Regions from separate parts of the Cytobacillus sp. Bva_UNVM-123 genome, predicted to be linked through region 2. Evidence: riboswitches for the same ligand, from Rfam matches in the RefSeq annotation. Region 2 holds a riboswitch; each other region holds the start of a gene.
The links. Region 2 has a riboswitch for S-adenosylmethionine ahead of KDN24_RS24520 (homoserine dehydrogenase family protein). Riboswitches for the same ligand answer to the same signal wherever they lie in the genome.

Region 1: linked by a shared signal. The riboswitch ahead of KDN24_RS21790 (methionine ABC transporter ATP-binding protein) and the one ahead of KDN24_RS24520 (homoserine dehydrogenase family protein) in region 2 are both predicted to bind S-adenosylmethionine.
Region 3: linked by a shared signal. The riboswitch ahead of metK (methionine adenosyltransferase) and the one ahead of KDN24_RS24520 (homoserine dehydrogenase family protein) in region 2 are both predicted to bind S-adenosylmethionine.

What each region holds. Positions count from the first base shown of each region.
Region 1 is NZ_CM177772.1:4,238,359-4,241,642, forward strand. It holds gene KDN24_RS21780 (MetQ/NlpA family ABC transporter substrate-binding protein) at 1-158, opposite strand, end outside; gene KDN24_RS21785 (methionine ABC transporter permease) at 171-839, opposite strand; gene KDN24_RS21790 (methionine ABC transporter ATP-binding protein) at 832-1,857, opposite strand; SAM riboswitch class I at 1,979-2,085, opposite strand; gene KDN24_RS21795 (O-acetylhomoserine aminocarboxypropyltransferase/cysteine synthase family protein) at 2,214-3,284, opposite strand, start outside.
Region 2 is NZ_CM177772.1:4,810,894-4,814,177, reverse strand. It holds gene KDN24_RS24525 (hypothetical protein) at 1-156, shown strand, start outside; gene KDN24_RS24520 (homoserine dehydrogenase family protein) at 290-1,501, opposite strand; SAM riboswitch class I at 1,764-1,871, opposite strand; gene KDN24_RS24515 (N-acetylglucosamine kinase) at 2,133-3,122, opposite strand; gene argH (argininosuccinate lyase) at 3,115-3,284, opposite strand, start outside.
Region 3 is NZ_CM177772.1:3,953,234-3,956,517, reverse strand. It holds gene pckA (phosphoenolpyruvate carboxykinase (ATP)) at 1-178, opposite strand, end outside; gene KDN24_RS20310 (thiol-disulfide oxidoreductase DCC family protein) at 377-751, shown strand; SAM riboswitch class I at 844-962, shown strand; gene metK (methionine adenosyltransferase) at 1,219-2,421, shown strand; gene KDN24_RS20300 (gamma carbonic anhydrase) at 3,244-3,284, opposite strand, start outside.

The DNA.
Region 1 (3,284 bases), 570 kb from region 2:
GAAGCTCCAACCGTTAGCTTCGTAACTTCTGTTGTTTTGTCTTCCTCTTTTCCTGCATCACTCGCATTATTGCTTTCTTTTTCCTTTGCCGTTCCACATGCTGCAAGAACAAGGATAACTGTAAATGTTAATAAAAGGGATAACCATTTTTTCTTCATTTTGACCTCTCCTTATCGTTTATCTAATTTTGCTGTTATAAAATCACCAATAAATTGGATAATAAATACTATGATTAAAATGACAATGGTACAAACTAACGTGACATCAGTTCTAGTTCGTTGGAAGCCTTCAAGAAAGGCTAAACTTCCAAGTCCCCCAGCCCCGATAACACCTGCCATCGCCGTATAACCAACTAGTGCAATAGCAGTTACGGTAATTCCAGATACGAGGGCTGGCATCGATTCCGGCAAGAGAACTTTCCATATTATTGTTGTTGTCTTCGCGCCCATCGATTTCGCTGCTTCTAAAACACCTTTATCAATTTCCCTTAACGCAATCTCTACCATTCGTGCATAAAAGGGTGCAGCTCCGACAATTAATGCAGGAAGGGCAGCATTTTCCCCAATCATCGTTCCCACTAGAAGTTTAGTGAACGGAATTAAGAGAACAATTAAAATAAGGAAAGGAATCGACCTAAAAATATTTACAATTGCACTAATAATCTTATTAATTACTCCGTTTTCTAAAATATTTCCTTTTGATGTTAAAAATAATAATAACCCTAAGATAATTCCAAGTATAAATGTCGCAATGACTGAAATACTCGTCATATATAGTGTTTCGACCGTTGCTTCCCACATTTTCTCCCATTTCACATTTGGAAACCATTCATTAAGCATTCGGAATCACCTCCACTCCGACATGCTTAGAATGAATAAAGTCAATCGCTCTATTTATCTCTGCTTCTTCTCCGTCCAAATGGATGAATAATGAACCATATGATCCGTTTTGTGTTTGTGCTATTTTCCCATGAAGAATATTAACTGTAATCTTAAAATCTCTTATGAGCTGTGTAATTAACGGCTGCTCAACTGAATTTCCAATAAAGCTTAATTGTACGACTTGCCCATGTGGATATAATTTAAGAATTTGATCAATCGTATCCTTTGTTTCTTGAGGCTCAATTATTTGATGAACAAATCGTTTCGTAATATCTTGCTGAGGATTTTTAAAAACATCGATTACGGGACCAAGCTCCACAATTGTTCCTTCCTCCATTACTGCAACTCGGTGACATATTTTTCGAATTACTTGCATTTCATGTGTGATCAGGACAATGGTTAAACCTAATTGTTTATTAATATTAACTAATAGTTCAAGGATTGAATCCGTCGTTTCTGGGTCTAAAGCTGATGTTGCTTCATCACATAATAATACCTTCGGATTATTAGCAAGCGCCCTAGCAATCCCAACTCTTTGTTTTTGTCCCCCACTGAGCTGAGAAGGGTAAGCATCTTCTCGCCCTTCAAGGCCTACTAGTCTAATAAGTTCATCGACCCTTTGTGCTCTTTGTTTTTTCGGTATTCCTGCAATTTCTAAAGGAAAGGCAATATTTTGCCTTACCGTCCGTGACCAAAGTAAGTTAAAATGCTGAAAAATCATACTTATCTCTTGTCGAGCCTTTCTCAGCATATCCCCTTTAATTTTTGAGATTTCTTTATCAGCAACGATAATGGAGCCGTTCGTTGGTATTTCAAGTCCATTTAACATTCGAATTAATGTACTTTTCCCTGCACCGCTATACCCGATAACGCCAAATATTTCCCCTTTACTAATCTCAAGATTCACATTTTGTACAGCCTTAACTTGACCTTGTTTAGAAGAATACACTTTTTCGGCATCTTTTATTGAAATCATTATTTATACACCTTCTTCAACATCCGATTCGATACGATTTCAGTTATTTTTCCCTCTTATGAGAGGAATATAAAAAGCCTTTCCGACATGAGCAGAAAGGCATACAAATACATTGTCCTTTCTCTCATCTCCCAAAGCTATTATGCTTTGCGTGAATTGGCACCATTTCAACTTAATGACGGTTGCCGGGCTTCATAGGGCACTTCCCTCGACCTCTCTTGATAAGAGCATACATGACTATATTCAATTAACACTTTACATTGTTATACATAAAACATTTATGCTTACAATCGTATCATGGACATGAAAAAGGTGTCAATGGTAAAATTTCGTATGAGTAAAGCTTACATTTGCTTTTATTGATTAACTTTCAATGACGTTCTCCCTGTTGCCGCCTCAATTGCCTGTTCTAAATCATCAATTAAATCTTCAACATGCTCGATTCCAATTGACAGACGAATTAAATCTTCTGAAACTCCAGCTGCTTTTAATCCTTCAGCATCTAATTGTTGATGGGTTGTGCTTGCTGGGTGGATGACTAAGCTCTTTGCATCGCCAACATTGGCGACATGTGCCCATAGCTCTAGGTGATTGATAAAGCTTGCACCTGCTTCTCTTCCTCCTGTAATCCCAAAGACGACAATGGATCCTGCCCCTTTAGGCAAATATTTATCTACTAACGGCTTATCAGGTGATTGATCATGACCCGGATATAAAACCCATTCAACTGCTGGATGCGCCTCTAAATATTCAACAATTTTCTTCGTGTTTGCCACATGCTCCTTAATACGTACATGTAGAGTTTCGAGTCCGAGACTAAATTGGAATGCGTTTTGTGGGCTAAGGGCTGGACCTAAATCTCTTAGCAATTGAACTCTAGCCTTAATTATATAGGCGACAGGACCGAGAGCTTCACTATAAACAAGATTATGGTAGCTTGGATCTGGCTCTACAAATCCTGGGAACTTCGGTGAATTCCAATCGAATTTACCACCATCAACAATTACACCACCTAAAGTCGTTCCGTTACCAACAAGCCATTTTGTCGCTGAGTGAATGACAATGTCTGCACCATATTCAATTGGTCTGCATAAGTAAGGAGTTGCAAATGTATTATCAATTATTAATGGAATCCCATTTTCATGCGCGATTCCGGCAACCTTTTCAATATCAAGTACTTTAAGGCTTGGATTGCCAATTGTTTCAGCATAGACAGCTTTTGTTTTTTCTGTAATTGCTTTGCGGAAGTTTTCTGGGTCGTCTGGATTCACAAACTTCACCGTAATTCCGTACTTCGGAAGAGTTACCGCAAATAAGTTATATGTTCCTCCATATAAATTGGATGCTGACACAATTTCATCCCCAGCTTGAGCAAGATTTAAAATCGCTAATGTAATAGCTGCTTGCCCACTGGCTACGGCTAATGC
Region 2 (3,284 bases):
AGGATCGATGAAGAAATAAAGCAGCGTGAGAAGGAAAAAGAAAAAGAACGAGAAAACAAGGGGTCAGAGAAATCAAATGAACTTGGGGAAGAGAGTAACGAACAAGAAGAATATAATACCGATGAAAGAGAAATGACTGAGATGGATCAAGAATAAGTTACGAAAAAGATGGAAGAGCCAATTGATTTTAGTTGATTGGCTCTTCTTCCTATTATCTGATTGTTAACGTTGTTCTTGCTTTCAGCGTATTTCTGGATGCCCTTCATCATCTTGAAAGGTTACCGATCATTTAAGCCTTTAATAAAGCTCGAGGCGAATTAGAAATGTCCCCAACAATTTGATATACCTGCACATTCGGTAAATGCACTGCATACAAAGTTTCTTCCGGTGCTCGAACGATTAAAACGTTCGGATGTATTCTTTCAATTACTTCAATGGGAGTAGGCAGAACAGAAGCATTCACTTCTCCTCCAATCGCCCAATAAGACACACTAGATGTTTCGTTCTCTACTATTTTTTGCTCAGGGTAGGTTGGAGGTATACAATCTCTGTTTATATGAACAAAATCCTCAATAATGGCACTTGCAGTTGGGAACATGCCTGCTCCCGGCCCTTGAAGACTAATATTGCCGACTATATCTCCATCGATGGAAACAGCATTTTGAACACCCTCAACATGGTAAAAAGGATGCTGTTCACTTACAAGCACAGGTTTCACACTGCAACGTATGCCGTTAACCGTCCGTTCAATCGATGCGACATGTTTAAAGCGAAATCCTAAAGAAGTAAAGACCTCGATTTGCTCAATCGTAATTCCTCGTATACCTTCTCTAATAGATTGATCCCAGTCTGGGGTTAATCCGAAAGCAACCTCACTTAAAATGACCGCTTTATAGAAAGCATCATAGCCTTCCACATCATTCGTCGGGTCTGCTTCCGCATAACCTTTTTCCTGTGCCAGCTTTAAGGCTGCCGAAAATGATACATTTTCTTCTCTCATCTTCGTCAAAATAAAATTTGAAGTTCCATTAAGGATTCCTTGAATTTTCTCGATATTATTCACATTTAATAATTGCTTGAGCGTCTGGATGACAGGTATTCCGCCCGCAACCGTCGCCTCAAAACTAAGAGAAACACCATGAGCAACGGCTAATTGCTTCAAGTTCTTCCCGTAATGGGCAAACATCTCCTTGTTCGCCGTTATGACATGGCAGCCTCTTATTATTGCCTGCGTCAAATATGTAAAACAAGGCATTTTGCCGACAATCGCATCAATAACAACATCAAGCTTTTCGAGTGTAATAATTTTCTCGAAGTCATCAGTTAACAGAACATTTGGATCAGGTTGCTGATGCTTTTCTAAATTTTTCACGAGAATTCCAACGACCTTCACTTCTTTTCCAAAAAGAGCTTGAAGCTTTTCCTGATGTGACTGAATCGTACGATATACACCTTTCCCAACTGTTCCGTAACCTAATAATGCAATATGAATGGCTGACATTTTTTCATTCCTCCTGTTTTTTTGTCTATAAAATAAATGGATGATCCACTTGTGCAGAGCGGGTTATGAACCGGACTGTGCATTTTTATAGCAAACACAGTATTTAACGAAAGGCTTTGTTAAAGAATAATGTTGATTTTTGCACCTGTTGATTGGAGCGGAAATCAACAGCCATGTTTAACAGAGCCAAACGAAAAACAAAAACCCCCTCTGCATGAAAGACAGAAGGGGAAGGAGCATGAAAGAAAGAATCCGTTCCACCTTCTCATCTTCGGAATATTGAATATTCCTCTGAAATTGGCACCGTGCAAAATATATGCTGGTTGCCGAGGCTTCACAGGGTCAGTCCCTCCACCTCTCTTGATAAGAAGATTAGCAATTATGAAATTATTTTTATCATATCTTTTAAAAACGTGGAAGTCAATACTGGAATTTCATTATGACCAAATCGACCCAAAACCTCCCATCATCGCCATAAGCGGTTGAAGTTCAAGTAGTAGAAATAATTATAATGAGCTGAAGGAATTGCTGAAGCTGAACTCAGATCGAGTAACGATCAATTAAATGAAGGGACGAAGGATCAAGTTCCACGTACCTAAACTTGGACAAGAAACCTGACCGTAACGTCCCTTTACAATGCCAGCCCCCGCTTAATAATAAATCGAATGGGCTTTTCATCAGTATGTAAAATGCTCACTTTATCGACTTCTTTCTGTAAGCAATCCAATACTTTCTCTTTCACATAGTGATTATTTTGAAGGACCCCGCCCTGAAGGAGGAGTTGAAATTCCTTCTGCGCAATTCCAGCCTTCTCAATCGTTGCTTCCAATAGAAGGGTGAGCTCAGCTGCGGCTCTATCTAAAATGGTTTTACAAACTTCATCGCCCATTTTATAAGCTTCCTCAACTGAAGTTGTTAGGGCGCTTACATCGTCAACACTATAGGCTGGACTATATACCCAGCTATAAAGATCATCAACCTTTTCAAAACCAAATTTCTTCAAGATTAACGCTAATAAAATCGTTTCTTTTTCTCGTCCATCCTTCATTTTCAAAACAGAACGGATCGCTTCTTTTCCAATCCAATAACCACTGCCTTCATCGCCAACCCGATAGCCCCATCCACCTGTTCGGAAGAAATTCCCTTCGCCATCATGTGCAAAAACGATCGATCCTGTTCCAGAGATTAATAGGGCACCTGCTTTATTTTGGGTAGCACCTAGTAAAGCAGACAAGCAATCATTCTCAACTAATAGTGTTTCATATGTTATTCCGATCTCAGCAAGAGTTTTGATAACTATCTCACGTACGACGGATTCGTCATTAGTTGTATCAATCCCGGCAAGGGCAAAAACTATTTTTTTGAAATGGATGGGCTTATCATTCGCTAAAGTCTTATCAAACAAATCATCCGTCTCTTTTGTAAAAACGCCCGTATTCAATAGCGCTTCACGTATCGAAGCAACAAGTGTCGCTACAGCCGTTTCTCTCCCAACAACTTGATAATTCGAAGCACCCGCTCTTCCTTCTCCGATTAATAGACCTTCTTGATCTGTAATGACTGCTTGTGTCTTCGTCCCTCCACCGTCAATAGCAAGAAGATGAAAAGACTGATTAGTCATCGCCGATCGTCCAATCTTCAATGATAGTCGCTACTTGTTCCTTTGCTGAGCGCAAAACTAGCTGTTTATCATCTACCCAATTAATCAAGTCTGACTGTTCATGAAGACGATCTTGAATGGTTTCTGTTATTCTACATGGACTTGGGCCACCTTGGATGGAGC
Region 3 (3,284 bases), 860 kb from region 2:
CCTTAGGTGAGCGACCAGTATATTTTCCAGTGGTTGCACAAACAGCACCGGTTGAAGTGATAGAGCCTTCATTACGATTCAAAACTTTTTCAACTAGCTGTGGAACAGATAATTGAATATGAATATTATTTCCTATTAATAGTTCGGTTAGTTTATTGGAAATCCCTACAGAATTCATCTGATGAAAACCTTCCTTTATCCAGTTTATTTTCTAATGAATAATCTCGTGAATAGTATAACACATTCAGGTGATTAATCTATACTAATGGTGATTTTTTTTATCAAGAAAATGGATTTCTTTTTCTTGTATATAATATCATAATCACGATGGAAAATATGTTAAAATATATTATCGCATATGAACGGGACTGATTCTATGAAAACGCTCGCATTATACGACAATACATGCTCATTATGCAAGCAATCAAAACGAGTTTTTCAAAAGTTAGATTGGCTTCATCAAGTGAAGTGGGTTTCCCTACAGGAGTATGAACAAATGGAAGAGGGAGAATCCTTTAATAAGGTGGATTTGCGAAGAGAGCTTCACATTATCACTTCCAGAGGAAAAGTATTGAAAGGTTATAACGCAATCCGGTATTTATTCGTACTTTTTCCAGCTACAGCAATTGGAGGAGTGATTTTGTTTCTTCCTTTTACTCATTTACTTGGGAATCCAATTTACAAACGAATTGCTAAAAATAGACACCGATTTTTAAGAAAAAAATGCGATGATGGAAGTTGTTCATTATAATGCGCAAGTAACAAGAAAATACACGATTAATTTAAGAAACTTATTGACATCCTTTCATACTATACGTTATGATCATTTCTTGAACGGATACTCTCTTATCCCGAGCTGGCGGAGGGACAGGCCCTATGAAGCCCAGCAACCTGCTTTACGATTTTTATAGAGCAAAGGTGCTAAACCTGACGCAAGGACTTTGATCCTTGAACGATAAGAGTGAAAGGCGCGAATCGATTTGCTTTCAACCTTTTCACATTGATGGAAGGGTTTTTTTGTTGCAAAAAAGATGGACGGCTTTTGAAATGCACAATTTATGGGGTTGCTTATTACGATATCTGAAGAGGAGATTGACGGATATGATAATAAAAACTCCATGTTTATTTCATATTATTTAGGGAATGAGTTCCGTATCAAACCAAGATTGCTTTGTTAAAAAGGAATCTTACTCAATTTCTATCTAAGGAGGAAATCAGATGTCAAGAAACGTACGTTTGTTTACTTCTGAATCTGTTACTGAAGGTCATCCAGATAAAATTTGTGACCAAATTTCTGATGCAATTTTAGATGCGATTTTAGCTAAGGATGCCAATGCTCGAGTAGCTGCAGAAACGTCAGTAACAACGGGTCTTGTCCTAGTTGCAGGAGAAATCACTACATCTACGTATGTAGATATTCCAAAAATTGTTCGTGAAACAGTGAAAGAAATTGGCTATGATCGAGCAAAATACGGCTTTGATGCTGAAACTTGTGCAGTGTTAACATCTATTGATGAGCAATCAGTAGATATCGCTATGGGGGTTGACCAAGCACTAGAATCTCGTGAAGGTCAAATGAGTGATGAGGAAATTGAAGCAATCGGTGCAGGAGACCAAGGATTAATGTTTGGTTTTGCTTGTAACGAAACGAAAGAGCTTATGCCTCTTCCCATTTCAATGGCACATAAGTTAGCTCGCCGTCTGACAGAAGTGCGTAAAGAAGAGATCATTCCATATCTTCGCCCAGACGGAAAAACTCAAGTTACCGTTGAATATGATGAAAACAATAAGCCAGTTCGCATTGACACAATTGTTATCTCAACTCAACATCATCCAGAAATTACTTTAGAACAAATTCAAAGAGACTTGAAGGAACATGTCATTACTCCAGTTGTTCCACAAGAACTAATTGATGAAAATACAAAGTATTTTATTAACCCAACTGGTCGTTTCGTAATCGGTGGACCACAAGGAGATGCAGGTTTAACAGGCCGCAAAATCATCGTTGATACGTATGGTGGATATGCTCGCCATGGCGGTGGTGCATTCTCTGGGAAAGATCCAACAAAAGTTGACCGTTCTGCTGCCTATGCTGCTCGCTATGTGGCGAAAAACATCGTTGCTGCAGGCTTAGCAGATAAAGTAGAAGTTCAGCTTGCTTATGCAATTGGTGTTGCTCAACCAGTATCCATTTCTGTTGATACATTTGGAACAGGTGTCGTGAGAGAAGATATTCTAGTTGATGTCGTTCGTAAAAACTTTGATCTTCGTCCAGCAGGCATCATCAATATGCTTAACTTGCGCCGTCCGATTTATAGGCAAACAGCTGCTTATGGTCACTTTGGCCGCACGGATATTGAACTGCCTTGGGAAAAAATTGATAAAGCAGATGCATTGAAGGCGGCTGCTTTACAAAAATAAGATTAATAAAAAAGTGGGGGCTTCATTTTTATGAGGCTCTTATTTTTTATGTTGAAGCGAAGCGAAGTTCTTGGAAAAAGGAGTACTTGCGAAGATAAAGGTAACTAGGTTGCCAGAATAATTCTCAAAAAGAAGGAGTGTCGCGTAAACCAGGAATCAGAAAGCCGAACTAATTCCCGAAAATCAGTAGCACCGTGAAAACCGGGAATCAAGAAGCCAAACTAATTCCCAAAAATCAGTAGCACCGCTAATTTCGAGAATCAAGAAGCCAAACTAATTCCCAAAAATCAGTAGTACCGTGAAGATCGGGAATCAAGAAGCCAAACTAATTCCCAAAAATCAGTAGCACCGCAAAGATCGGGAATCAGTAAGCCAGACTAATTCCCGAAAATCAGCAGCACCGCTAATTTCGAGAATCAAGAACCCAAACTAATTCCCAAAAATCAGTAGCACCGTGAAGATCGGGAATCAAAAAGCCAAACTAATTCCCGAAAATCAGTAGCACCGCTAATTTCGGGAATCAAGAAGCCAAATTAATTCCCGAAAATCAGGAGCAACGTGAAGATCGGGAATCAAGAAGCCAAACTAATTCCCAAAAATCAGTAGCACCGCGAAAACCGGGAATCAGAAAGCAGGACTAATTCCCGAAAATTTGGAGGATCATGAAAATCGGGAATCAAGAAGCCAAACTAATTCCCGAAAAACAGGAGCACCGCGAAAATTGGGAATCAGAAAGCTAGACTAATTCCCAAAAATCAGGAGGATCATGAAAATCGGGAAACAAGCTACCAGACTTATTCCCGAAAGTATCAATACTCACAATCATTTCTCAATCTGCAATGATTTGTAATATTGTGCTTTTT